One region of the Arthrobacter sp. efr-133-TYG-120 genome, then DNA from elsewhere that is predicted to be linked to it. Evidence: riboswitches for the same ligand, from Rfam matches in the RefSeq annotation. Region 1 holds a riboswitch; each other region holds the start of a gene.
What was found. Region 1 has a riboswitch for S-adenosylmethionine ahead of QRN51_RS02220 (aminotransferase class V-fold PLP-dependent enzyme). Riboswitches for the same ligand answer to the same signal wherever they lie in the genome.
Positions count from the first base shown of each region.

Region 2: it holds a riboswitch for S-adenosylmethionine, as region 1 does, so the genes downstream of both, metX (homoserine O-acetyltransferase MetX) here and QRN51_RS02220 (aminotransferase class V-fold PLP-dependent enzyme) in region 1, are expected to answer to the same signal.
Region 3: it holds a riboswitch for S-adenosylmethionine, as region 1 does, so the genes downstream of both, QRN51_RS17745 (DUF1737 domain-containing protein) here and QRN51_RS02220 (aminotransferase class V-fold PLP-dependent enzyme) in region 1, are expected to answer to the same signal.

Region 1 is NZ_JARVRI010000002.1:203,724-211,574, forward strand. It holds gene aroA (3-phosphoshikimate 1-carboxyvinyltransferase) at 1-561, shown strand, start outside; gene rsgA (ribosome small subunit-dependent GTPase A) at 564-1,679, shown strand; gene hisN (histidinol-phosphatase) at 1,739-2,551, shown strand; SAM riboswitch class IV at 2,712-2,824, shown strand; gene QRN51_RS02220 (aminotransferase class V-fold PLP-dependent enzyme) at 2,860-4,272, shown strand; gene QRN51_RS02225 (class I SAM-dependent methyltransferase) at 4,324-5,100, shown strand; gene QRN51_RS02230 (metal-dependent transcriptional regulator) at 5,130-5,843, shown strand; gene QRN51_RS02235 (MFS transporter) at 5,870-7,321, opposite strand; gene QRN51_RS02240 (hypothetical protein) at 7,396-7,776, shown strand.
Region 2 is NZ_JARVRI010000015.1:13,160-21,010, reverse strand. It holds gene QRN51_RS10270 (S8 family peptidase) at 1-2,150, opposite strand, end outside; SAM riboswitch class IV at 2,366-2,481, shown strand; gene metX (homoserine O-acetyltransferase MetX) at 2,495-3,616, shown strand; gene QRN51_RS10260 (hypothetical protein) at 3,618-4,010, opposite strand; gene QRN51_RS10255 (SGNH/GDSL hydrolase family protein) at 4,076-4,918, opposite strand; gene QRN51_RS10250 (alpha/beta hydrolase) at 4,988-5,635, shown strand; gene QRN51_RS10245 (RNA-binding S4 domain-containing protein) at 5,701-5,931, opposite strand; gene QRN51_RS10240 (DMT family transporter) at 5,965-7,017, shown strand; gene QRN51_RS10235 (glycine--tRNA ligase) at 7,100-7,851, shown strand, end outside.
Region 3 is NZ_JARVRI010000031.1:58,475-66,325, forward strand. It holds gene QRN51_RS17720 (UDP-N-acetylglucosamine 1-carboxyvinyltransferase) at 1-441, shown strand, start outside; gene QRN51_RS17725 (endonuclease domain-containing protein) at 592-1,416, opposite strand; gene QRN51_RS17730 (glutamate--cysteine ligase 2) at 1,640-2,908, shown strand; gene QRN51_RS17735 (O-succinylhomoserine sulfhydrylase) at 2,905-4,113, opposite strand; gene QRN51_RS17740 (rhodanese-like domain-containing protein) at 4,114-4,524, opposite strand; gene QRN51_RS17745 (DUF1737 domain-containing protein) at 4,521-4,778, opposite strand; SAM riboswitch class IV at 4,789-4,901, opposite strand; gene QRN51_RS17750 (hypothetical protein) at 5,006-5,365, opposite strand; gene QRN51_RS17755 (Lrp/AsnC family transcriptional regulator) at 5,421-5,852, shown strand; gene ocd (ornithine cyclodeaminase) at 6,012-7,043, shown strand; gene QRN51_RS17765 (cupin domain-containing protein) at 7,342-7,851, opposite strand, start outside.

The sequences.
Region 1 (7,851 bases):
GCGTTGGCCACGAAGGGAACCATCCGCATCCCCAACTGGCCGGCCAACACCACGCAAGTCGGGGACCTTTGGCGGGACATCCTCGCCACCATGGGTGCAACCGTCACGCTGGACAACGGCACACTGACGGTCACCGGCGGACCGGAAATCCTGGGAGCGGACTTCGACGAAACCAGCGAACTCGCTCCTACCGTAGCGGCATTATGCGCCCTGGCAACCGGTCCTTCCAGGCTCACCGGCATCGCGCATTTGCGGGGACACGAAACGGACAGGCTGGCCGCGCTGGTCGCCGAGATCAACCGGCTCGGCGGCGACGCCGAGGAAACCAGCGACGGCCTGGTGATCCGGCCCGCAGCGCTGCACGCCGGCGTCGTGCACAGCTACGCCGACCACCGCATGGCTACTGCGGGCGCCATCCTGGGGCTCGCCGTCGAGGGTGTCCAGGTTGAAGACATCGCAACGACGTCAAAGACCATGCCGGAATTCCCGCACATCTGGGCGTCGATGCTCACTGCCGGCGCAGCTGCCGCGGACACCGTTTCAATGGAGACAAGCAACTGACGATGGCTCGCGACGCACGCTCCTGGGATGAGTCCGATGTCCGGATCCGCCCCAACAAGAAGGGCACACGACCCCGTACGAAGGACCGCCCCAGCCACGACGACGCCGTGATCGGGCGTATCATCACAGTCGACCGCGGGCGCTACACCGCGATCGTGGGCGAAAGCTCGGACAACGAGCGCATCGTCATCGCGGCCCGCGCCCGGGAGCTCCGTCGCTCCCCTGTGGTTCCCGGAGACTTCGTAGCGCTCGTCGGCGATGTGTCCGGAGCACCGGACACCCTCGCCCGCCTCGTGCGCGTCGAGGAGCGAAAGACCCTCCTGCGGCGAAGTGCCGATGACACGGATCCGATCGAGCGGGCCGTCGTCGCCAACGCCGACCAGCTCGTGGTGGTGGTTGCGGCAGCCAATCCGGAACCACGCACCGGATTCATCGACCGCGCCTTGGTGGCAGCGTACGACGCCGGAATCGAGCCGCTGCTGCTCGTCACCAAGGCAGATGTCAAGGATCCGACGGAACTACTCGCCAACTATGTGAGCCTCGGTTTCCCCATCATCATCAGCCGGACGGCCGACGCAGGCGCCTCCGGAATCGACGCCCGCTCCGACGACGGCCTGTCCGCCCGCCTCGACAGTGACGCCGTCGGCCAGTTGCGGGACTACCTCGACGGCAAGGTCACCGTCCTCCTGGGCCATTCAGGCGTCGGGAAGTCCACTATGGTGAACGCCCTCACCGGGGCCGAGCGCGCCACAGGCGGGGTCAACGCCGTGACGGGGCGCGGACGCCACACCTCGTCCTCTGCCCTCGCACTGAAGCTCAGCGACGCCCCTGGCGGAAGCTGGATCATCGATACGCCCGGCATCCGTTCTTTCGGCCTCGCCCACGTGAACCCGGACCGCATCCTGCACGCCTTCCCGGACCTGGAGCCGGGGACGGAAAGGTGCGAGCGTGGTTGCAAGCACGATGCCTCCGCCGTTCGATGCGGGCTGGATTCCTGGGTCGCCGAAGGCCACGCGGGCGAGGCCGGCCCCGCCCGCCTTGCATCGCTCCGCAGGCTCCTTGGTGCGGACCCGCGCATGGAAGCCCAAGAGGCCAAGGAACTGGGTACGGTCAACTAACTCAGCGCATGCCGTCCTACCTCCCCGGCTCACCGGCGAATAGACGGTAGTTTGGAACCATGACCCAACCCGATTCGAGCTACAACGACGACCTACGGCTGGCCCATGTGCTGGCCGATTCCGTCGATTCCCTGACAATGGAGCGGTTCAAGGCGCTGGACCTCCAGGTGGAGACCAAACCCGACCTGAGCCCAGTCACCGATGCCGACAAAGCCGCCGAGGAAGCAATCCGTGGGCAGCTCTCCCGCTCCCGGCCCCGCGACGCCGTCCTCGGCGAAGAATTCGGCAGCACGGGCCACGGCTCCAGGCGTTGGATCATCGATCCCATCGATGGGACCAAGAACTTCGTGCGCGGCGTACCCGTCTGGGCTACGCTCATCGCCCTCGTGGACGAGGGCGAAGTAGTAGTGGGGCTCGTGAGCGCTCCGGCGCTCGGCAAGCGTTGGTGGGCGGCCAAGGGCTCCGGCGCCTACATGGGCCGGTCGCTGGCCGCCGCCACCCGGTTGAAAGTTTCCAACGTGTCCCGGCTCGAAGACGCCTCGCTTTCCTACTCCGAGCTTTCCGAGTGGAAGCAGCACGGGAAGCTGGACAACTTCCTGGGCCTCGAGAACGATGTCTGGCGCAGCCGTGCGTACGGCGATTTCTGGTCCTACTGTCTCGTTGCCGAGGGCGCCGTGGACATCGCCGCCGAACCGGAACTCCAGGTCTACGACATGGCCGCCTTGGTGCCGATCGTCACCGAGGCCGGCGGACGCTTCACATCCCTGGATGGCGCGGACGGCCCCTTCGGCGGAAACGCCGTCGCCACGAACTCGATCCTCCATTCCGAGGTCCTCAAGAGGCTCAACCCCGAACTCGACGACCTTCTGTAGCCCCTCCTGTTCACTGAATAAACGACGGCGGACGCCCCCTTTTAGGGGCGTCCGCTGCTTTTTCTTCGGCTGAAGGCACATTTTTCGGGCGGTGTAACAATCCGCTTAACAATCGCGGTCACATTGGAACCCGCCTCGCCGGTGTCCTACTCTCTTTACAGGTCACGAGTGCCAGCGCGAAACCCCGGTTTGCTGGCCGGCAACCCTCCATCGCGGCGGGGTGCCCCGGGTGACGACCCGGCCGGTCCGGAACGGATGCGGCAAGCGCGGACCCCCTGCACGCAGGGGTCCCTCTTGAGTGAGGTCCCATGAGCACAGCCACAATTACTTCTACGGCTCTTTCGCAGCACCACGAAACCGCACAGCAGCTGCCTCGGGCATCCCGCCCGCTGGCCGCGGTCACCGGCGCGGAGTTGCAGGCACCCCTGATCCAGGGCGGCCACATCCGCTACGCCAACCTTGACTACGGCGCATCCGCACCTGCCCTGACGGTTGTTTCCGCGTACCTCAACGAGATCCTGCCGTACTACGCGAGTGTGCACCGCGGCGCAGGCTACGCCTCCCAAATCAGCACCTCCGTCTACGAAAACGCCCGCAACATCGTCCGTGACTTTGTTGGCGGACGGCCGGACGATTCCGTCATTTTCACGCGCAACACCACCGATTCCCTCAATCTCCTGGCCGGCTGCCTGCCGGTCACAGACGGCAAGCACACCGACGAAGTCCTTTACCTGGACATCGAGCACCACGCAAACCTGCTGCCGTGGCAAGGCGTCCCCCACCGAAGCATTGTTGCCGCGGAAACCTTGTCGGAGACCGTAGCCAATGTCCGCACAGCCCTCTCCCATGGTGGCGTCAGCCTCCTGGCTGTCACCGGCGCGTCGAATGTGACCGGCGAAATCCTGCCCATCAAGGAACTAGCTGCCTTGGCCCACGAATTCGGGGCGCGGATTGTGGTGGACGCGGCGCAACTTGCCCCGCATCGCCGCATCAACATCGCCGCCGCGGATGTCGACTACTTGGTTTTCTCGGGGCACAAGCTTTATGCCCCGTTCGGCGCGGGAGTCCTGGTGGGCCGTCCCGACTGGCTCGACGCCGGCACGCCGCACCTGGCAGGAGGCGGCGCCGTCCGGGAGGCACGCCTCGATTCCGTCAGCTGGGCCACGGGACCGGCCAGGCACGAAGGCGGCTCGCCGAACGTTCTCGGTGCGGCCACCCTCGCCCGGGCCACACAAGTCATCGCCAGCCTCGACCACGACGAATGGCACGCCCACGAGGCCGCCATCCGCTCGCACCTGGTCGAAGGCCTCAAGGAAATCGACGGCGTGACCGTGCACCAGATCTTCAGCGACACCGATCCCGAGGACACCATCGGCGTCGTGAACTTCTCGCTCCAGGGCTACGACGCCGGACTTGTGGCGGCCTATCTTGCGGCCGAGCACGGCATTGGCCTGCGCGACGGGCGCTTTTGCGCCCACCCGCTGCTCAAGCGCCTCGGTCTTCCCTCCGGATCCCTCCGGGCCAGTTTCGGCGTAGGATCGCGTTTGGAAGACGCCACTCGGCTCATCGCGGGCATCCAGGCGCTCAAGAGCAATGGCCTCGGTTGGGACTACGTGGTGGACGCCGGCCGTTGGGTGCCCGCGAACGATCACCGCAGCTACCCGGAATGGGCTCCCAACACTCCCGGGACCGCGGGCGCAGCTCCGTGCAGCACCGACTGATTGCGGTAGATTCGTAGGGTATTTTTTCCTGTCCTACGAAGGAGTTTCCGCGTGGCCCCGCGACCCAAAGGCACGTCAGCCGGCCCCAAGCTCTATGAGGAACGGCGCCTTGAACTCGGTCAGAGTTTCCAGGACGGCGGAGAGCACTATGACCGTGTCCGGCCCGGATACCCCGCGGATTCAGCTGACTGGCTGCTGCCGGAAGGCGCGCGGGACGCGGCAGACATCGGCGCGGGCACCGGAAAGTTCACAGCGCTCCTCGTCGAGCGCGGGCTGGCGGTGTCCGCAGTGGACCCCTCCACGGACATGCTCACGCAACTGCGCAAAACGTATCCACAAGTGATCGCCCTGGAGGGCACGGCCGAGGCAACTGGACTCGCGGACTCAGCATTCGACGTCGTCAGCGTTGCCCAGGCATGGCACTGGTGCGATCCCCTCGCCGCCAGCACCGAGATCGCCCGGATCCTTCGGCCCCAGGGTGTGATCGGCTTGATCTGGAACCAGCTGGACACGTCGGTGCTCTGGGTCCATCGTTTGTCTCGCATCATGCATGCCGGCGATGTCCACAAACCGGACTTCCGGCCTGTGGTGGGCCGGGAGTTCACGGGCCTCGAAAGCCATGTGACGCGTTGGGAGGATCCCGTGACTCCGGCGGATATCCTCGAACTCGTGAAGTCGCGCAGTTACTACCTGAGGGCGAATGAGACCACCCGGGCCAAGGTGACGGGCAATCTCGAGTGGTACCTTTTCGAGCATCTGGGCCATGCCGAGGGCGAGGTCATCCCCTTGCCCTATCTCACGCAGAGCTGGCGGGCGCGCAAAGCCTGATGCGGCCTGTTCACGATAGGCTTGGAACCGTGAAGACCAGTGCGCCCTCCTCCTCGATCGAGGACTACGTCAAGGTCATCTACTCCTTCACGGAGTGGCAGGACAAACCCATCACGTCCTCACAGCTCGCGCAACGGCTCGGCGTCGCCAATTCCTCCGTCTCGGAGATGGTCCGCAAGCTCAAGGACCAAGGGCTGGTGGACCACCAGCCCTACAGCGCCATTTCCTTGACCCCCCAGGGAATGCAGCTTGCCCTGGGCATGGTCCGCCGCCACCGCCTGATCGAGACCTACCTCGTGAGGGAGTTGGGCTACAGCTGGGACGAAGTCCATGACGAGGCCGAGATGCTCGAACACGCCGTTTCGGACACCTTCATCGATCGCATGGCCACCAAGCTGGGCAACCCCGGACGCGATCCCCATGGGGACCCCATCCCTGCCGCGGACGGTTCGGTGAGCCTGCCGCATGCGCACCGCATGATCGAGCTCGACGACGGCCATTCCGGCAAGATCACGCGGATCAGCGACGAAAACCCGGAGTTGCTGCGGTACTTGTCCGCAGAGGAAATCGACCTCGACGCCAGCATCCAGGTGATTGGCCGCAAGCCGTTCGGTGGTGCCCTGGTGGTCCGGATCGGAAAGGGTCCGGGCAGCCGCGACTATGATCTCGCGGATGAGGTCGCCTCGGCGCTCTGGGTGGCCACCGACGTCGAACACGACGGCTGCGTCCTCGCTGAACACTAACGAAGCTGTGTTGTGGAAGGCGCTGTTCAGGCGCGCTGGGCAGCCGTCCCGCCGTCGTCGGGCGCTTGACCTTCGGGAGAGTCCACTACAGCAGCGCCCAGCACCGGGTTCCGGATCCCGACGGCGGATGCCACCGCCCCGAGGAAGAACAGCACGGCCGTGACCACGACGGCGTTCATGAGGCCTTGGCGGCTGAAGACCGGGCCGATGATGAGCCCGGCAAACGCGATGCAGATCAGGCCTGCGATACGGGCAACAGCGTTGTTCACTGCGGAACCGATCCCTGCCTCTTCCGTGGGTACCGCGCCGAGGATGGCCGCGGTGAGGGGCGCCACCAAGGTGCTCAGGCCGATCCCGAAGACGATCTGCCCGGGCAGCACTTGCGTCCAGTAGTTCAAGGGCTCCTGGACGGCCAAGGTCATGAGGAAACCGATTCCGCAAATGAATGGTCCGGCCGTCATGAACCACCGCGGACCGTATTTGCCGGCCAGCCCGCCGAAGAATGAGGCCGTGAGCATCAGGAGGACCGTCGCGGGGAGCAACGCGATGCCCGCCGTGGTGGCCTTCATCCCTCCCACCTGCTGCAAGTAGATGCCCACTGCGAAGAAGCCCAATGACAGGGCGCCGTAAATGGCGAGCGTGGCAATGTTTCCCCAGCCGAAATTTCGGATGCCGAAGAGCCTCAGGGGCAGCATCGGTTCAGGGGTCCTGGCCTCGTGGACCAGGAAGAGGACCAGGCCGACGGCTCCGAGGGCGAGCGGCATCCAGACCACCATGTTGCCCCAGCCCATGCGCCCTTGTTCGATGAAGGCGTAGACAGGGCCACCGAGTCCCACCATGGCAAGGAACGCGCCGAGGTAGTCGATCTTCTTGCTCGTGTCCGTGGCGGCATCGGACTTCCGCAGCCCGGCGAGGATCGGCCAGACGGCGACGGCCGGAATCACATTGATGAAGAAGATGACGCGCCAGGACAGCAGATCGACCGATGCGCCGCCGATCAGCGGCGCGACGATGGCGGCCGCGCTGGTCCAACCGGACCATTGGCCGATTGCCTTGGACTGCGCGGGACCGGAAAAGAACGTGACGATCATGGCAAGCGAACTCGGGACAAGCAGGGCACCGGCGATCCCCTGGAGGGCGCGCGATACCACCAGCACCTCGCCGTTCCAGGCGAGGCCGCAGGTGACGGAGGTGAGGGTGAAGCCGGCGAGTCCCCATTCCAGGATGCGTGCACGGCCGAAGTGGTCGGACAGGGATCCCGCGACCAGGATCAGCGCGCCCAAGGTCAACAAGTAGGCATCCACCACCCATTGCTGGATGACAAGCCCACCACCCAGCTCGCGGCCAATCGCCGGGAGCGCGAGGTTCACCACGAAGCCATCCAAAATGGCGATGAAGGAAGCCACAATAGCCACAACAAGGACCCGCTTTTGAAGCGGGGTGCTTGGCTGCAGGGCCGCTGCGTCGGTCATGAGCACAGCCTACGCCTGCTTGTCAGCTCCCGTCCGGATTCCTGCCCGATCCTGCCGCGGCGAAAGTCCCGTATCGTTGAATGGTGATTAGCAGACGTGACGCCGCACTGGCCCTTGATATTTCGATGGAAATGGCCCAACGCCACGGCATCCCCTCCAGGCTTTCACAAGCCGAGCTGAACGAACTGCAAGACAATCCGCCCCAGTGGCTCGTCCAATCCCGCGCCAACCGCACCGGCAAGCGCCCTGTCTGGGTCCACTTGAGCTGCGTCGTGTGCGGCTACACAGAGGCCGCGCGTCCCAAGAAATGGTGGCCGGAGTTCACCTACGTCTTCTGTGGCCACCACCGGAACAGCGAGGTTCCCGGAATCCTGCCCGGCGAAGTCCGCAGCGAGTACGAAGGAATCGGCTCCCGGTTCGTGGGCGTCGTGGACGTCCCGGCTCCGAAGGCTGGCCACTAGGCCGTCCGGCTGTCGGTTGATTTCGGGTGAAACAGGCGTAGCTTACAAGGAGAGGGCCTTTCAGGACCCTCTTTG
Region 2 (7,851 bases), on a different contig from region 1:
GCCACGGTGATGTTCATCGCGACAGCGGAAATACCGGACACTGGAATGCCACCCTGTCCCGCGACCTTGACGTTGATGGTCTGCCCGGGGGCAACAGGTCCGTTGATCCCGCCGGTGCCGTTACGGGTATCCAATTGCCGGAACGGGGCCTGCGCGGAAAACGCGCCTGCGGTTGACGGTGTGCCCGCAAGGTAATAGCCCGAGGTATCGGCGATGATCTGGACGGTTCCGCCGGAGGTGTTCGTGAATGAAATCGTCCCGTCGGGAGCGACCGGCGTAATGGCGAAATTCGGAACGATCTGTCCCGCCGCGTAATTCACGTTCGAGGCGTTCGGTCGCGGAGTCCCGCCTGCGTAAGCGGTGATGAAGCCGAACGACGAGGGATTGGCCACCGTGATGTTCATCGCGACGGCGGAAACACCGGAAGAGGGAATACCGCCGCGGCCTGTGACTTTGACGTTGATGGTCTGTCCGGGGGCAACGGGTCCGCCGACGCCGCCGGTGCCGTCACGGGTATCCAGCTGCCGGGACGGGGCCTGGGCGGAGAACGTCCCGGGAGCGGGCGACGCGCCAGGCGTGAGGGAGTAACCGGTGATGTCGGCGATGAGCTGGACCGTGCCGTTGGAGCTGTTCGTGAAGGAAATCGTGCCATCGGACCCCACCGGCGTGATCGCGAAATTCGGGACGATCTGCCCTGGGGCAAAATTCAGGTTCGAGGTCGCCGGACGATTTGTTCCGCCGGCGTACGCGGTGATGAAGCCGTTCGACGTCGGGTTGGCCACCGTGATGTTCATTGCGACAGCGGAAACTCCGGTCGCCGGGAGGCCGCCGCGTCCAGCAACCTTGACGCTGATCGTCTGTCCGGGGGCGACCGGCCCGTTGACGCCACCGGTCCCGTCCCGCGTGTCAAGCTGCCTGCAGGGGGTTGTAGCCGCAAATCCGCCCAACGGGTCTTGCGACGGCGAAAAGAGCGACGGGCTGACGTACAGCAGCCGGTTAGGCATGCAGTTTCCGGTCGACTGGACTATTCCGGCTGTTGCGCCGACGGTCAACGTTGCCGAGACCTGCGCGGGGCTCCACGAGGGATGCATGGCGAGGAGCATCGCGGCCGCTCCTGCCGCATGCGGAGAGGCCATCGAGGTTCCGTTCAGGACAGCCGTTGCGGTATTTGACGTCTGCCAATCCGAGGTGATCTGGACTCCTGGTGCGTACAGGTCGACGCAGGGACCGTAGTTGGAGAACGATGCCTGCCGGTCGAAGCTGTCGCTCGCGGCCACCGTGATCGCGGCAGCCACGCGGCTGGGGGACAGCGTGCACGCGTCCGTGCTGGAATTGCCGGCCGCCAAGGTGACGATAATGCCGCTATTGATCGCGCCCTGGACAGCGTCGTCCAGGCTCTGGTTCGCAGGTCCGGAGAGGCTGAGGTTGGCGACGGCGGGTTGGCCGGGCTGGTGCTGCTGGACCATCCAATCGAGGCCGGCTATGACGTCGGAGGAGTATCCCGTACCGTCGCAACCAAGGACCCGCACCGGCACGATGGTTGCCGACTTGGCCATGCCGTAGGTGCTGCCGGCTGTGATGCCTGCTACGTGCGTCCCGTGGCCGGCGTCGGGCATTGCCGGATCGGTGCAGGGGGCATTGGCGGGCTGCCCCGAGAAGGCACTCCACCCCGCGGTCACCCGACCGCCGAAGTCCACATGGGTGCCAAGCACCCCGTTGTCCACAATGTAGACCTGAACCCCGGCGCCGCTCGAAGGCGGGGTGTAGCTCCCGGACAAAGGGAGGGTGCGCTGATCGGTCCGGTCGAGGTTCCAGGGTGCCGGCGCTTGGGTGTCCGAAATCCGTACCGGGGTGTCCCGCTCGACCGATGCCACGTGGCTCGACTTCGCCAACGCAGCGGCCTTCGCTGGCGTCGCCGTGACGACCGCGGCCTTCACGGCATGCGTGAACGTTTTGTCCACCGAGACTCCCTGCGAGCGCAGCTCCGCGGTCTTCCCGTCAACGTCGGTGCCTTCGGCGTAGTGGACCATGTATCTGTCTTCGCCTGCTGCCGGAGTCGTGTCGGCGTGCGCCGGCAGCGGCACTCCCACGGTGAAACCTGATACCAGCAAGAACAGGGCTATTGGAACGACGCCGGATGGCTTTTTCACGAGCTTCAATCTTCCTGTGACGCACAGTGGCGGCGGAGACATCCGAAGGATGCAGACTGCTGCGCCCAATTCTATCTCCAGTCACACAGGCATCACCCGTCTCTTCAATTTCAGACATCCACAACCCCGGCTTCGTGAACAAAACGCGGCCAAGTGTCACAAAGCTGTCATAATCTTCGTCAGAAGGGGTCCGGTTTTCCTAGACTCTTCCCATAGGTCATGAGTGCCAGCGACAGCCCCGGCTTGCTGGCCGGCAACCCTCCTTTCGCGGCGGGGTGCCCCGGGTGAAGACCTGGCCCTTCGCTGTGTTGGCGGCGGGCAAGCGCGATGTGAGGTGTCGACGAATGACAATTGCTGCAACAGCCATACCCCTTTCAGGTACCCAGGACGGAACCCTCAAGTATGTTTCCGTAGGAGGGCTCGAACTGGAGGCCGGGGGTTTCCTCCCTGAGGTCGTCCTTGCGTACGAGACATGGGGCCGGCTCAACGCCGACGCTTCCAACGCCGTCCTCGTGGAGCATGCACTGACCGGCAGCACCCATGTGGCCCGTGGCGAGAGCGACGAAGAAGGCTGGTGGGAGCAACTCGTTGGTCCCGGCGCCACCATCGACACGGACCGCTACTTCGTAGTCTCCGTCAACATCGTGGGAGGCTGCTACGGCAGCACCGGGCCGTCGTCGAGCGCTCCTGACGGCAAGCCATGGGGCTCCCGCTTCCCGCTTGTGACCCTGCGGGACAGCACTGTAGCCGAAGCCCGGCTCGCCGACGCCTTGGGGATCCACAGCTGGCACACCGTGGTGGGCGGGTCCATGGGCGGTGCCCGCGCACTGGAGTGGGCCGTCAGCTATCCGGACCGCGTCAAGCGATGTGCCGTGATTTCGATCGGGGCGTACAGCACTGCCGAACAGATTGCGTTCGCGCAGGCCCAGACGCTCGCCATCCGGCAGGACGCCGACTTCAAGGGCGGCGACTACTATGGCCAGGCCGCGCCCGAGGCGGGGCTGGCCCTCGCCCGGCGGATCGCCCACATCACCTACCGTTCGGCGGATGAACTGGACTTCCGCTTCGGCAGGAACGCCCAAGGCGGCGAGGCACCCCTACAGGCTGCGGCCTTAGGGGACCGGGGCCGCTACCAGGTGGAGAGCTACCTCGACCACCAGGGACGCAAGCTGGTCCAGCGCTTCGACGCCAACAGCTACATCGCCATCACTGAGGCGCTCATGAGCCACGACATCACTCGCGGCCGGGGCTCATTGGAGGACGCGTTGTCCGTGGCCACGGCGAAGTTCTTCGTTGCCTCGGTGGACTCGGATCGGCTCTATTTCCCGGAACAATCGCACGAGCTGGCCAAGGCCTTGCCCGGAGAAGTCCCCGTTCATGTGATCGAGGCGCCCATCGGGCACGACGGTTTCCTCACCGAGATCGGCCAGCTCGGCCCCCAGCTGCGGGAGGCGTTCTTCGGCTGAATCAGCCGTTCATGATCTCCTGGCGGAGCTTCATGTAGTCCTCCATGGCAATTTTCCCGTCGCTATACTCCTGGTCGAGTTCGGCCAGTTTCCGTGCCCGGTAGCCTTGCGGCGCGCTGTCCGGCTGGGGCGCGCTGTTCGCTTGCGGAGTAGCCGACGACCGCGGAGCGGCCTGAGGTGCGGGCATTCCCACCGGGGGTTGCGGCTCAGCCGGGAAGATGACCGGGGGTTGCTCCGGGTATCCGACGGGGTAGTGCTGCGGAGGATAGGGCTGCCCGGGGTAATCCTGCGGAGGGAAGTCCCGGAGCCTGCGCTGGCGCGATCGGTTGTACATGCGGATCCCCATGGGAATCAGCCAGGAGCAGACGATGATCCAGAAGATCACATTGTTCACAGTGGAGGGCCTCCCTAGTCTTTCACCAGCTTAGCCCCGCTCCCTGTGACCCACACGGCTCCCGTTCAGCTCCGGGGCAGGATGGTGTCGGCAGGACCGAAGACGGGTCCCGGCGTCGGGCGTTTCGGCAGGATGCCGTCGCCGGAGGAGCGGTGCCGGATCCGACGGATGACCCACGGGACAAAATACTCCCGTGCCCATACGAGGTCGCCCGAGCGGGCCTCGCGCCAACTCCGCTGGGGGAGTGGCTTGGGGAACAGCGGCTCGAGGTTGTGCGGCACGTTGAGCGAATCGAGGACCATCGCCGCGACGGTGTGATGGCCGAGCGGCGAGAAGTGCAGGCGGTCTTCGTCCCACATCTGGGAGTTGGAGAGTTGCCGCAGGGACCACATATCGGCGATCACGGCATCGTGGCGGGCGGCCACCGTGCGGAGGTTTTCGTTGTAGATGGCCACTTTGCCGCGGATCCGGCCGAGGACCGATGACGCGGTGTCCGGACCGTTGAAGAGAACCACGGTGGCACCGTCGGAACTCAGGGTCTGCACTGCGGCATCGAGTTTCTCGGCCAAGGCGTCGGGATCGCCGCCGGGACGGATGAGGTCGTTGCCGCCTGCGGAGATGCTCACGAGGTCCGGCTTGAGGTCCATGCACGGGCCAAGTTGTTCGTCGAGGATCTGCTGGAGCAACCGCCCGCGGATGGCCAGGTTGGCGTAGGCGAAATCCCGGTGCCCCCGGCTCAGTTCCTCGGCTACGCGGTCGGCCCAGCCGCGATGTCCCCCGGGGTTGTTGGGCTCGGGGTCGCCGATCCCTTCGGTAAAGGAATCACCCAATGCCACGTAGCGGGTCCACGGATGAATCCTTTCGTCCGGCTTTGGTCCCACCGTGGGATCAATGTCACTCACGTCCATATCCTGCCTCTTGCTGCAACGCCACGCGCCCGTAGCTTGTTACTCATGGGTAACTGCAAGAATAGTCCCATGAGTCAAGCTTCCGCCTTTCCTGCCCCGGTCGTTTTGTGGTCCCACGAAGAGGAGGAGCGGGCTGGCAAGCCATTGCTGGTCCTGTTGCACGGTTACGGGTCCAACGAGCAGGACCTCTTCAGCCTTGCAGGCTTGTTGCCCCAGGACTTCGTCGTCGCTTCGCTCCGTGCGCCGATCGCGACGGGCCCGGGCTTCACGTGGTTCCCGCTCACGGCGTCCATCGACTATTCCCTCGATGCCGTCAAGGACGCCGCGGAGTACGTGTTTTCCTGGTTGGACTCCTTCAAGTCCAACCACAGCTCGGTGACGCTTCTCGGCTTTTCCATGGGTATGGCCATGGCCACCTCGCTGTTGCGGCAGCGCCCGGCGGACTTTGCCGCCGTCGTCGGGCTTTCAGGCTTCGCCGTCGACGCCGATGCGGACCCCGCATTCCGCGACGCCGAACTGGACGGTTCCGTGCCGCTCTTCTGGGGACGGGACCAGCAGGATCCTGTTATCACCCCGGACAAGATCGAATACACCATGGACTGGGTCCGAAAGCACACGGATCTGACCAAGGTGCTCTACACAGGCATGTGGCACGGCATCAACCAGCAGGAAATCGGCCACGTTGGCGAATTCCTGGAGCACAAGGTCCTCTCGTAGCAACGCGGGGTCACTTACGGCCCATCCCGAAGTACGTTATGGGCCGTAAGTGACCCCGCGTTGCCCTAGGAAGCGGCCGCGATCCGCACCGTCTGTCCGTTGACGGTCACCGTATCGCCGACATGGAGTTGGCGGCCGCGCCGATCGTCGATCTCGCCGTTGACTTTGACCAGGCCGTTCTTGATGAGTTCCGTGGCTTCCACGCCGTCCTCCACCAGGTTGGCGAGCTTCAGGAGCTGGCCGAGTCGGATCATGTCGTCGCGGATGGGGATTTCTTCGATTTCCGGGTTGCTCATACAAGCAATGATGCCTGAAGTAAGTTGGTGAAAATGCCGCAATCGTCCCGTCCCGCCATCCGAAGCACCTCCCGTCCGTTGCTCACCGGCCTGCTTCTCGCGGTGGCCAACGGTACCCTGCTTCCGGTCCAAGGCCGGATCAACAGTGCGCTGGGGGCAAAGCTCGACGACGGCGTGGCGGCCGCCGTCGTCAGCTTCACTACCGGGCTGGTATTGATCGCCGTGATCGGCCTTGCGCTGCCGAAGGGCCGCGCTGGTTTGCGCCGGATAGTGCCTGCCGTCAAGGAGCGCAGCTTTCCGCGGTTCTATGTGGTGGCTGGCGGGATCGGCGCTCTCTACGTGATTGCCCAATCGTTCACCATTGGCCTTCTTGGAGTCGCGTTGTTCACGGTAGCCGTGATCACAGGGCAGACCGTGAGCGGCCTGTTCGTGGACCGGCTCGGCATCGGTCCCGGCGGGAAACGCTCGATCACGGGGGTCAGGATTTTGGGAAGCATCCTGACGATCGCCGCCGTCGCCTGGGCCGTGTCGCCGCGCCTCGGGGCTGCGGCCGATGTCGGGTCCTTGCTGTTCCCGATCCTGTTGCCAGTCGTGGCGGGTTGCCTCATGAGTTTCCAACAAGCCATGAACGGGACTGCCACGGTGCACTACGGCAGCCCCATCGCCGCGACGCTGGTGAATTTCGTGGCCGGAACGGTCATTCTCTGGATCGCCTGGCTCATCAAGATGTCGTTGCTTGGTCCCGGGCACGCCCTTCCTGCTGAGTGGTGGTATTACGTGGGCGGCCCGATGGGGTGCGTCTTTATCGGCCTGGCTGCTTTGTTGGTCCGCAGCCTCGGTGTTTTGGTCACGGGGCTGGGGATGATCGCCGGGCAACTGCTCGGATCCCTCGCGCTTGACCTGATCCTGCCGGCTCCGGGAACCTTGGTGGCTTTCCCCACGATCCTTGGCACCTTGCTGACCCTGTTCGCCATCATCGTCGCCACGCTGCCTTGGCCGAAGGGCGCGCTCGCTCCCCGCCGTCCCGCCAAGCGCCATTCGGGCCAGTCCCGGAGGCAGGACAGCGGCCAAAGGCCGGTAGGCTAGGACACGCAGCTTCCTGCACAGCATTACCTTCGCGCACAACCACGGACCGCACCCAGCGGCCCTGTAGAACATTGGAGTACCCATGGCAGCAAAATCCGTCCTCGACCAGGTCATTTCCCTCTCCAAGCGGAGGGGCTTCGTGTTCCAGGCCGGTGAAATCTATGGTGGCTCCCGGTCCGCGTGGGACTACGGCCCCCTCGGTGCCGAGCTCAAGGAGAACATCAAGCGCCAGTGGTGGCAGAGCGTTGTCCGCGGCCGCGAAGACGTGGTGGGCCTGGATTCCTCCGTGATCCTGCCCCGCCAGGTATGGGAAGCCTCCGGCCACGTCGAGGTGTTCTCCGACCCCCTGGTCGAGTGCCTTTCCTGCCACAAGCGCTACCGCGCCGACCACCTCGAGGAAGAGTACGAGGAAAAGAAGGGCCGTCCCGCCGAAAACGGCCTCAAGGACATCGCCTGCGCCAACTGCGGCACCCGCGGCCAGTGGACCGAACCGCAGGAGTTCTCCGGCTTGCTCAAGACGTTCCTGGGCCCCGTGGCCAGTGAAGAAGGCCTGCACTACCTGCGCCCGGAAACCGCGCAAGGCATCTTCGTCAACTTCAGCAACGTGCTCACCACGTCCCGCAAGAAGCCGCCGTTCGGCATCGGCCAGATCGGCAAGTCCTTCCGCAACGAGATCACGCCGGGCAACTTCATCTTCCGCACCCGCGAGTTCGAACAGATGGAAATGGAATTCTTCGTCGAGCCGGGCACGGATGAGGAATGGCACCAGTACTGGATGAAAGAACGCATGTCCTGGTACACCGATCTGGGCATCCGGCCGGAGAACCTGCGTTT
Region 3 (7,851 bases), on a different contig from region 1:
ACGCGCTTGGTGGATGTCACCACCAAGCCATCACGGTTGCGCGCTCCGGAGGACAAGATCCATCCGATGCCGTTCCCGGGTCTAAACATCGACAACTTGCCGTTCTTCGCGGTCATCGCCGGCAACGCCGAAGGCCAGACCATGATCCACGACTGGGTCTACGAAAACCGGGCCATCTACCTGACCGAACTCAACAAACTCGGCGCCCAGGTTCAACTGCTCGATCCGCACCGCATCTACGTCAATGGCCCCACCAAGTGGCGTGGCGCGGAAGTCGGATGCCCCCCGGCACTGCGACCCGCAGCTTGCCTGCTGCTGGCCATGCTGGCGGCCCGCGGCACGTCCGAGTTGCGCAACATCTACGTGATTGAGCGCGGATACGAGGACCTGGCCGAGCGACTCAACACCATCGGCGCCAAGATCGAGTACTTCCAGGACTGACGTGGACGGAGAACGTCGGAATCTGCACGATTCGGACTGACCAGCAGGACATTCTGCTGGATCATCCGGAGTCAGCGTTCGCTCACCCCCGAAAACAATGGGTTTGCCTTCTGCGCCCTGGCGATGATCCGGCAAAATCCGTCGTTGCGATCACCTCTGTTCGTCGTGCAGGGCGAGGACGGCACGGATTTCGTCCATCACCTGCTCCGGGTTGTTCCAAATCTGCTCGGGGGCGAAGCTCAGGAGGTCAAAGCCACGTGCCTGCGCAGCGTTCAGGCGTTCCATATCTTTCCTCCAAGCCTCCCGCGAGCTGTGGAAGGCGTAGCCGTTGACTTCAACGATGAGCCACCGTCCAATGAGAAAGTCCACACGTCCCACGCCGCGGATTTTGACTTGGCGACGGAATGTCAGGCCTTCTGATTCGAACAGCAGACGGGCGCTGATCTCCGGTACGGATTCGGACAGGCCGTCTGCCTTGGCGAGAAGCCTCCTGGCGTTTCCGTAGTAGTTGGCGGAGATCTCGCTTTCGAGCAGGGCCCGCGGGATGCCGAACTGCTGCATGGCAGACTGCGCAATCGAAATGGCATCGACCTCTGGCAAGCAGACCAATGCGTGAATCACAGTGTCCTCGACGGATGCCAAGGGGACGGCATTCTCCCGAGATAGGCGTAGGCCGCCATGCCGGACGAAGCCCCGGCCCCGGCAGTGCCGCGTAGCCAGGTGCACGCGCATGGGCTTGTCCTTGATCCACAGGCCGTAGCGTAAAGCTGCGCTCGCGCAGGTGACATGCCCGTTATTGAGGATCGCCGTGAGGTATTCCTGATCCGCTGACGGGAGGGCCCACACGCCTTTTCGCGGTTGGTGTGCCCCGGCGGAAGCCAACTTGCGGATGGCTGAGGGCGTATAGCCGCTGGCGCGCAGTAGGCCCACGCGCGCGACCCCACCCACCGTGGCAAGGAATTCCAAAGCATCCATGGATCCAGCTATCCATGGAATTGCGGCTGACGCCCCAGGGAATGTGCCGTATGTGGATGAGTTGGCGGACATTCTGCTGGATCACCCGGGGGTGGCTTATCGCTAATGCCCGGAAAATAGAGGCTGTCCCCCGGTCCTGTCGGAGTGATCCAGCAGAATCCCTCGGGCGGCCCGCAAAATCCCGGTCTGTCTCCGCAAGGCTGCCATGGCGCACAATTGATCCGTGCGCACTTTTGGTGTGGAGGAGGAGTTGCTGATCGTCGATCCCGTGACCGGCGAGCCGCTCGCGCTTGCCGACGCGCTCCTCTCGGCCCCCGCCCACGACGGCGCCGCCCACGATGACGCTGCCCACGCCGCCCAGGATGGCACCGAACCCGGACCCACCCTCGAGGAGATCGACGGTCCCGATACCGGCCTAAGCCACGAGCTCAAACTTGAGCAGATCGAAACCCAGACCCGCCCATGCCGCAGCTACGCCGAGCTCCTGCACCAGATCCGCAGGGGGCGCGGCCTCGCCAGCCATGCCGCTCGGCGCCACGGCGCTCGGATCGCCGCGTTGGCCACATCGCCCGTGGATGCTGCGTTGCACACCACTCCGGATCCCCGGTACGCCATCATGCTCGAACGGTTCGGTATCACGGCGCACGAACAGCTCACGTGCGGATTCCACGTGCACACATCGATCGAGTCCCCCGAGGAAGGCGTGATGGTCTTGGACCGCATCCGGGACAAGCTCGCGGTCTTCACGGCGATGAGCGCCAATTCTCCCTACTGGCGTGGCCTGGCCACGGGTTTTGAGAGCTATCGGACGCAGGCGTGGAACCGCTGGCCTTCGTCGGGGCCGTCAGCCATCTTCGGGTCCCTGGCTGCTTACCGACGGGTTGTCCGTAGGCTCATCGAAACGGGAGTGCTGCTGGACGAGGGGATGGTCTACTTCGACGCCAGGCTGTCCCGGCACGTTCCCACGGTGGAGGTCCGGGTGGCCGATGTCTGCCTCCGGGCCGAGGATGCGGCGCTCATCGCGGTGCTCGTCAGGGCACTGGTTGAGACTTCTGTTCGTGAATACCATGCCGGAATAGAGCCCGCTGCCGTGCCCACTGCGCTTTTGCGGATGGCGTCCTGGCAAGCAAGCAACTTCGGACTGCGTACCGAACTGCTGGACTTCGGAACCTTTCGCCCGGAACCCGCCGCCGACGTCGTCTGGTCGTTGGTGGAATACTTGGAACCCGTGCTCGCCGAACAGGGTGAATTCGACTTGGTCCAAACCGGCGTGGCAGCCATCTTGAGCCGTGGCAACGGCGCTATCGAACAGCGTGGTGTTGCCGGGCGCTGGAGCGAGAGCAACGGGAGCGCGCCCGACGCCGCCGGGCTGGCCGCCGTCGTAGAGCACGCCGTCCAGATCACGATGCGCTCAGAGAGGGACGAGAGCGACACCAAGCCGCAACCCGTCCTCACCTGGGTGCGCCAGGACTGGCGCGAAGCGCCCGGCTAGACCTGCTTGAGGGCCCGCTCGAGGTCCCCGATGAGATCGTCCACATCCTCCAGCCCCACCGAAAGCCGCACGACGCCGTCGCTCAGGCCAATTGCCGCGCGGCCTTCCGGACCCATGGCACGGTGCGTGGTGGTGGCGGGATGGGTGATGAGGGACTTGGAGTCGCCGAGGTTGTTCGAGATGTCGATGACGGCGAGCCCGTCCAGCAGCGCGAAAGCGGCCTCCTTCGCCGATCGCCCTGCGGAGGGGAGCAGCTCGAAGGTGAGCACAGTTCCGCCGGCCTTCATTTGCTTTGCGGCGAGCTCGAACTGCGGGTGCGACTTCAGCAGCGGGTACTTGACCCAGCTGATGGCCGGCTGTTCCTCGAGCCACTCGGCGATCCGCAACGCAGACGCCGAGGAGTGGTTGACACGCAGCGCCATCGTCTCCAGACCCTTGGTCAGGACCCAGGCGTTGAACGCGGAAAGCGACGGACCGGTGTGCCGCATGAGCTGCTTGACGGGACCGTCGATGAACTCCTTGGTGCCCAGGATCGCTCCGCCAAGGACCCGACCCTGGCCGTCGATGTGCTTGGTGCCCGAGTAGACAATCACGTCTGCTCCGAGATCGCCGCAGCGCTGCAGGAGGGGAGTGGCGAAGACGTTGTCGACGACCACCGTGGCGCCGGCCGCGTGGGCCAGCTCGCTCACCGCGGCGATGTCCACGATTTCCTGCATGGGGTTCGACGGCGACTCGAAGAACACTGCGGTTGTCGGCTCGGACAGGGCAGCACGCCACTGGTCCAAGTCAGGCCCGTCGACGAAGACGGTCTCGACGCCCCAGCGCGGCAGGATCTCATTGAGGATGACGAAACAGGAGCCGAAGAGCGAGCGGGCGGCAACTACGCGGTCACCGGCAGCAAGCAACGCACCGAGGGCGGTGAAGACAGCGGACATGCCCGACGCCGTCGCGAAGCACGCTTCGGTGCCTTCGAGCAGGCGGAGGCGCTCCTGGAAGGTAGCTACGGAGGGGTTGCCGTAACGGGAGTAGACGAAGCGTTCGTCCTCGCCCGTAAATGCTCGCTCGGCGGCTGCGGCGGACTCGTAGACGAAGCCGGAGTTCAGGAAGACGGCCTCGGACGTTTCCTGGAAGTTGGTACGGTCAAGACCGCCGCGGACGGCCTGGGTGTCAGGGCTCCAGCTGGCGGCGTCAGGGTTGAAAGTCACTTAGATGTTCCCCAGGTTCGTCGGAAGTCCACGGTTTTTCCAGCCGTTCACGGTTCGCTCGCCGTAGCGGTCCGGCTCGCCCTCAAAGCCCTCGAGGACGTTGTAGGAGGTGTAGCCGGCCTGGGTGGCGGCAATCGCGGCGGCGATGGAGCGCTGTCCGGAGCGGCAGAGGAAAACCAGTTCGGTGCCGTCCGCCTCCGGGGCCTGCTGCGTCAACTCTTCGATGAAACGGGTGTTGGGGATGCCTCCGGCCAGGTTCCACTGGATGAACAGGGGATCGTTCTCGGTGGCTTTGGTGTCCGGGATGCCGATGTGTGCCCACTCGCCTTCGGTGCGGACGTCCACCAGGATGGCGCCCTGCTCAAGCTTGGCCCAGGCGTCGTGCGGGCTGAGGTCGCCTGCGTAGCTCATGCGTGGCCCTCGCCGTCGAACTCTTCATCAAGCTGATCCACCGCATTGGCAACGGCGGCATCTGCGCTTGCGATTGCCGCGGGCAGGACGATGGCCTGTGCCACGATTACGTCCGTGCCGTTGAAGGTCGCGGCCGGGCTGCCGTGCAACACGTATCCCTCCGCGAGGGCGGTGGAGATCCGCTCGCAGAATTCCTTGGTGTCAGGGCCCGTGATGAGACGGTACGAGAGTTTTTCTTCGGTGGGTTCAGGCATTGGTGCTCCTCAGTCACGCTTGCAGTTCGAAAGTGTCGATACGCCGAGTAGTCACCTGAGGCACCCCGCCGGAGAGAGGGTTGCCGACCAGCAAGTCAGGGCTTCGCGCTGGTGCTCATTACTCAAGAAGAAAAATAACATCCACGACGGCGGCCTGCATCACCGGCCGTCGTCATGTTCCGTAACCGGACGGCAGCCAGGCTGGCGAGGGCTGGGGTGCCAGCGTCCTAGGACTCGGTTTCATTGGGCAGCGGTTCCAGGCTCGCCTGGATCCGGGGTGGAATGGCGTCGAACCGCGACGCTACTGCCGTAGGGGAGTGATGAAAAGTGGAACCTTGATGCTTCCGGATTTCCAGCAGTTCGTGGACGGATATCCCGGTGGCCGTGGCGAGTGCATGCAGCGAGAGGCTGTTGTGATGAGCCAATGCAAAAACCACACCCGACAAGGCTTCGAAACCTTCTGTCTCGTAGATTTCCTTCACCAGGTTGGACATGCCATTTGCATCATCGATTGATCCCGCTGACGCACCAGTCGCCATGGCCGTCAGGGACCATGCAGCAGAGTCGGGGCTGATGTAGATGCTCATGTCGATACCCTACGGACTCAGGCCCGCTTGGGGAATGGGCGATACGTTTATCTTTATGGCAGCACTCACCGACCTTGACCGCCAGCTCCTCTCCGCTCTCCGGGAGGACGGCAGGGCCTCCGTGGCGAGCCTTGCGCGCAAGCTGGGCGTTGCTCGGGCCACCGTGAATAGCCGGCTTGAGCGTCTTGTCTCCTCGGGGACCATCGTTGGCTTCACCGCGAGGGTGCGCGACGAGGTGGATCCACTTGCGATCCGGGCCATTGCGCTCATTGCCGTGGAGGGAAGGTCGGCGGACAAGGTCATTCGCCAACTCCGCGGACTTCCCGAGATTTGGGCGCTACACACCACGAACGGCGGTTGGGATCTCGTGGCCGAGTTGCGCACGGAGAGCCTCAGCGACTTTGACCAGGTGTTGGGCAGGATCCGCGGGATCGAGGGGATCGTCAATAGCGAGACGAGCCTGCTGCTCAGTTCCGTCCTGCGATAGTCGCTTTTATGACGGGCGCCTGCCGTTGATCATTGTGTGCATAAGCAGTCATCATTTTGTGCATGTTTTCAATGAAAAGTACGTACTTTGGCAATTGTGGATGCATATCGCCGCTCCGTAGCCTCGTAGCAACAGTGCTTATGAGGGAAAGGAGCGCACATGACGCGCTTTGTCGATGTCCGCAATATGGTTCGTTGGACGGCCGGACGGGGCCCGGAGACCGTCATCTCGGAGATGATGCAGTACCTGGAAGACGACTTCCAGCGGTGGGAATCTTTTGACAAGACTCCGCGAGTGGCAAGCCACACGCCATTTGGCGTCATCGAGCTGATGCCCACCAGCGACCAGGAAACCTACGGCTTCAAGTATGTAAACGGACACCCCTCGAATCCCGCGCGCGGCTTCCAGACCGTGACAGCTTTCGGTGTCCTGTCCGACGTCCACAACGGCTACCCGACGTTCCTTGCGGAGATGACAGTGCTGACAGCGTTGCGGACGGCGGCCACGTCCGGCATGGTCGCTAAGAAGCTCGCGCGCCCCGATGCCCGGATCATGGCGATGATCGGAACCGGAACCCAATCGGAGTTTCAGGCGCTGGCCTTCCGGGCGGCCCTGGGTATAAACAGTGTGAGGATCTGGGACACGGACCCGGCAGCGATGGAGAAGTTCGTCCGGAACATGGCTCCCCTCGGCTTCGACATCACCATCGCAGACTCGGCGGCCCATGCAGTGGAGGGCGCCGACGTCGTCACCACATGCACGGCGGACAAGGCCAATGCCACGATCCTGACAGCAGACCAGGTTTCGCCCGGAGTCCACATCAACGCGATCGGAGGCGACTGCCCAGGGAAGACTGAACTCGACGCTGCCATCCTCGGCCTCGGTGACGTCTTTGTGGAATACGATCCCCAGACGCGGATTGAAGGCGAGATCCAGCAAATGTCCGCCGATTTTCCCGTCACCGAATTCTGGCAGGTCCTGGCCGGGCACGCTCCGGGCCGGACCTCCAAGGACCAAATCACGATATTCGATTCCGTGGGCTTCGCGATCGAGGACTTTTCCGCCTTGAGGTATCTCCGCGACGCCGTTGAGGGTTCGGAGTTCTTCGAGGAGATTGACCTCGTCGCTAATCCCGATGACCCCAAGGACCTCTTCGGCCTGGTGCGGGAACTGTCGCCGATCGGCTCCTGAGATGCCCAACTGGTCCCCACCGCCACCCTCGCCTCGCAAGTCCCCGTCGGCTCCCAGCCTTCGCGAGCTCAGGCAGGGACCCTCGCCGGCGGGGCCCCACCGCCACCCTCGCCTCGCAAGCTCGGCCAGGGAACCCGGGCGGCGTGGGCCCACGCATTTGTTGTCGTTTTGGAGCCTCTAAACGACAACTACTGCTAGTCAGTTGGGTGGGAGAAGCCTGGTGCGCCGGCCCCAGAACCGGCGCACCAGACGTTTTATCCGGGCATCCCGCCTGCCCAGCCCATCCCGCCGGCCCCGGCTACACCACCGCCAGGCGCAGGATCAGCTCGGCATGCCCGGGGAACCTCATGACGAGCGACTCGATGTCCCGTGCCGTTGGTTTCGCGGAGTCCGATCTCTCGTATCCCGGTGCGAGGCTGCAGCTCACCAAGGCGAACCCCGGCCCGGCCAACTCGGCACCGAACCAGGTGGAGTTCGGGGCAACTCCTTGCAACATCTCGCCTGCTTCCGGATCCGGCCCCAACAAGGCTTCGGTATAGCCAAAGTCCTGAAGTCCGAGCTCCCGGGAGAAGACGTGCAGCCTGATCGGTGTCCCCACGTGGAAGAACCACAATTCGTCCTGCTTGAGGGCGTGCAACTGGAGGACCTCACCCGCCTCCAGCAGGTACCAGTTGGAACTGTAGAGCGGATGGTCGACGCCGAAACGCGGAGGCAGCGCCGATCCGGCGATGTCCTCGTTGCTCACGAGCGCGGGCGCGAACCAGCCGCCCACGCTAGCGGGGGACATGTCCAGCCGTTTGATCCAGTC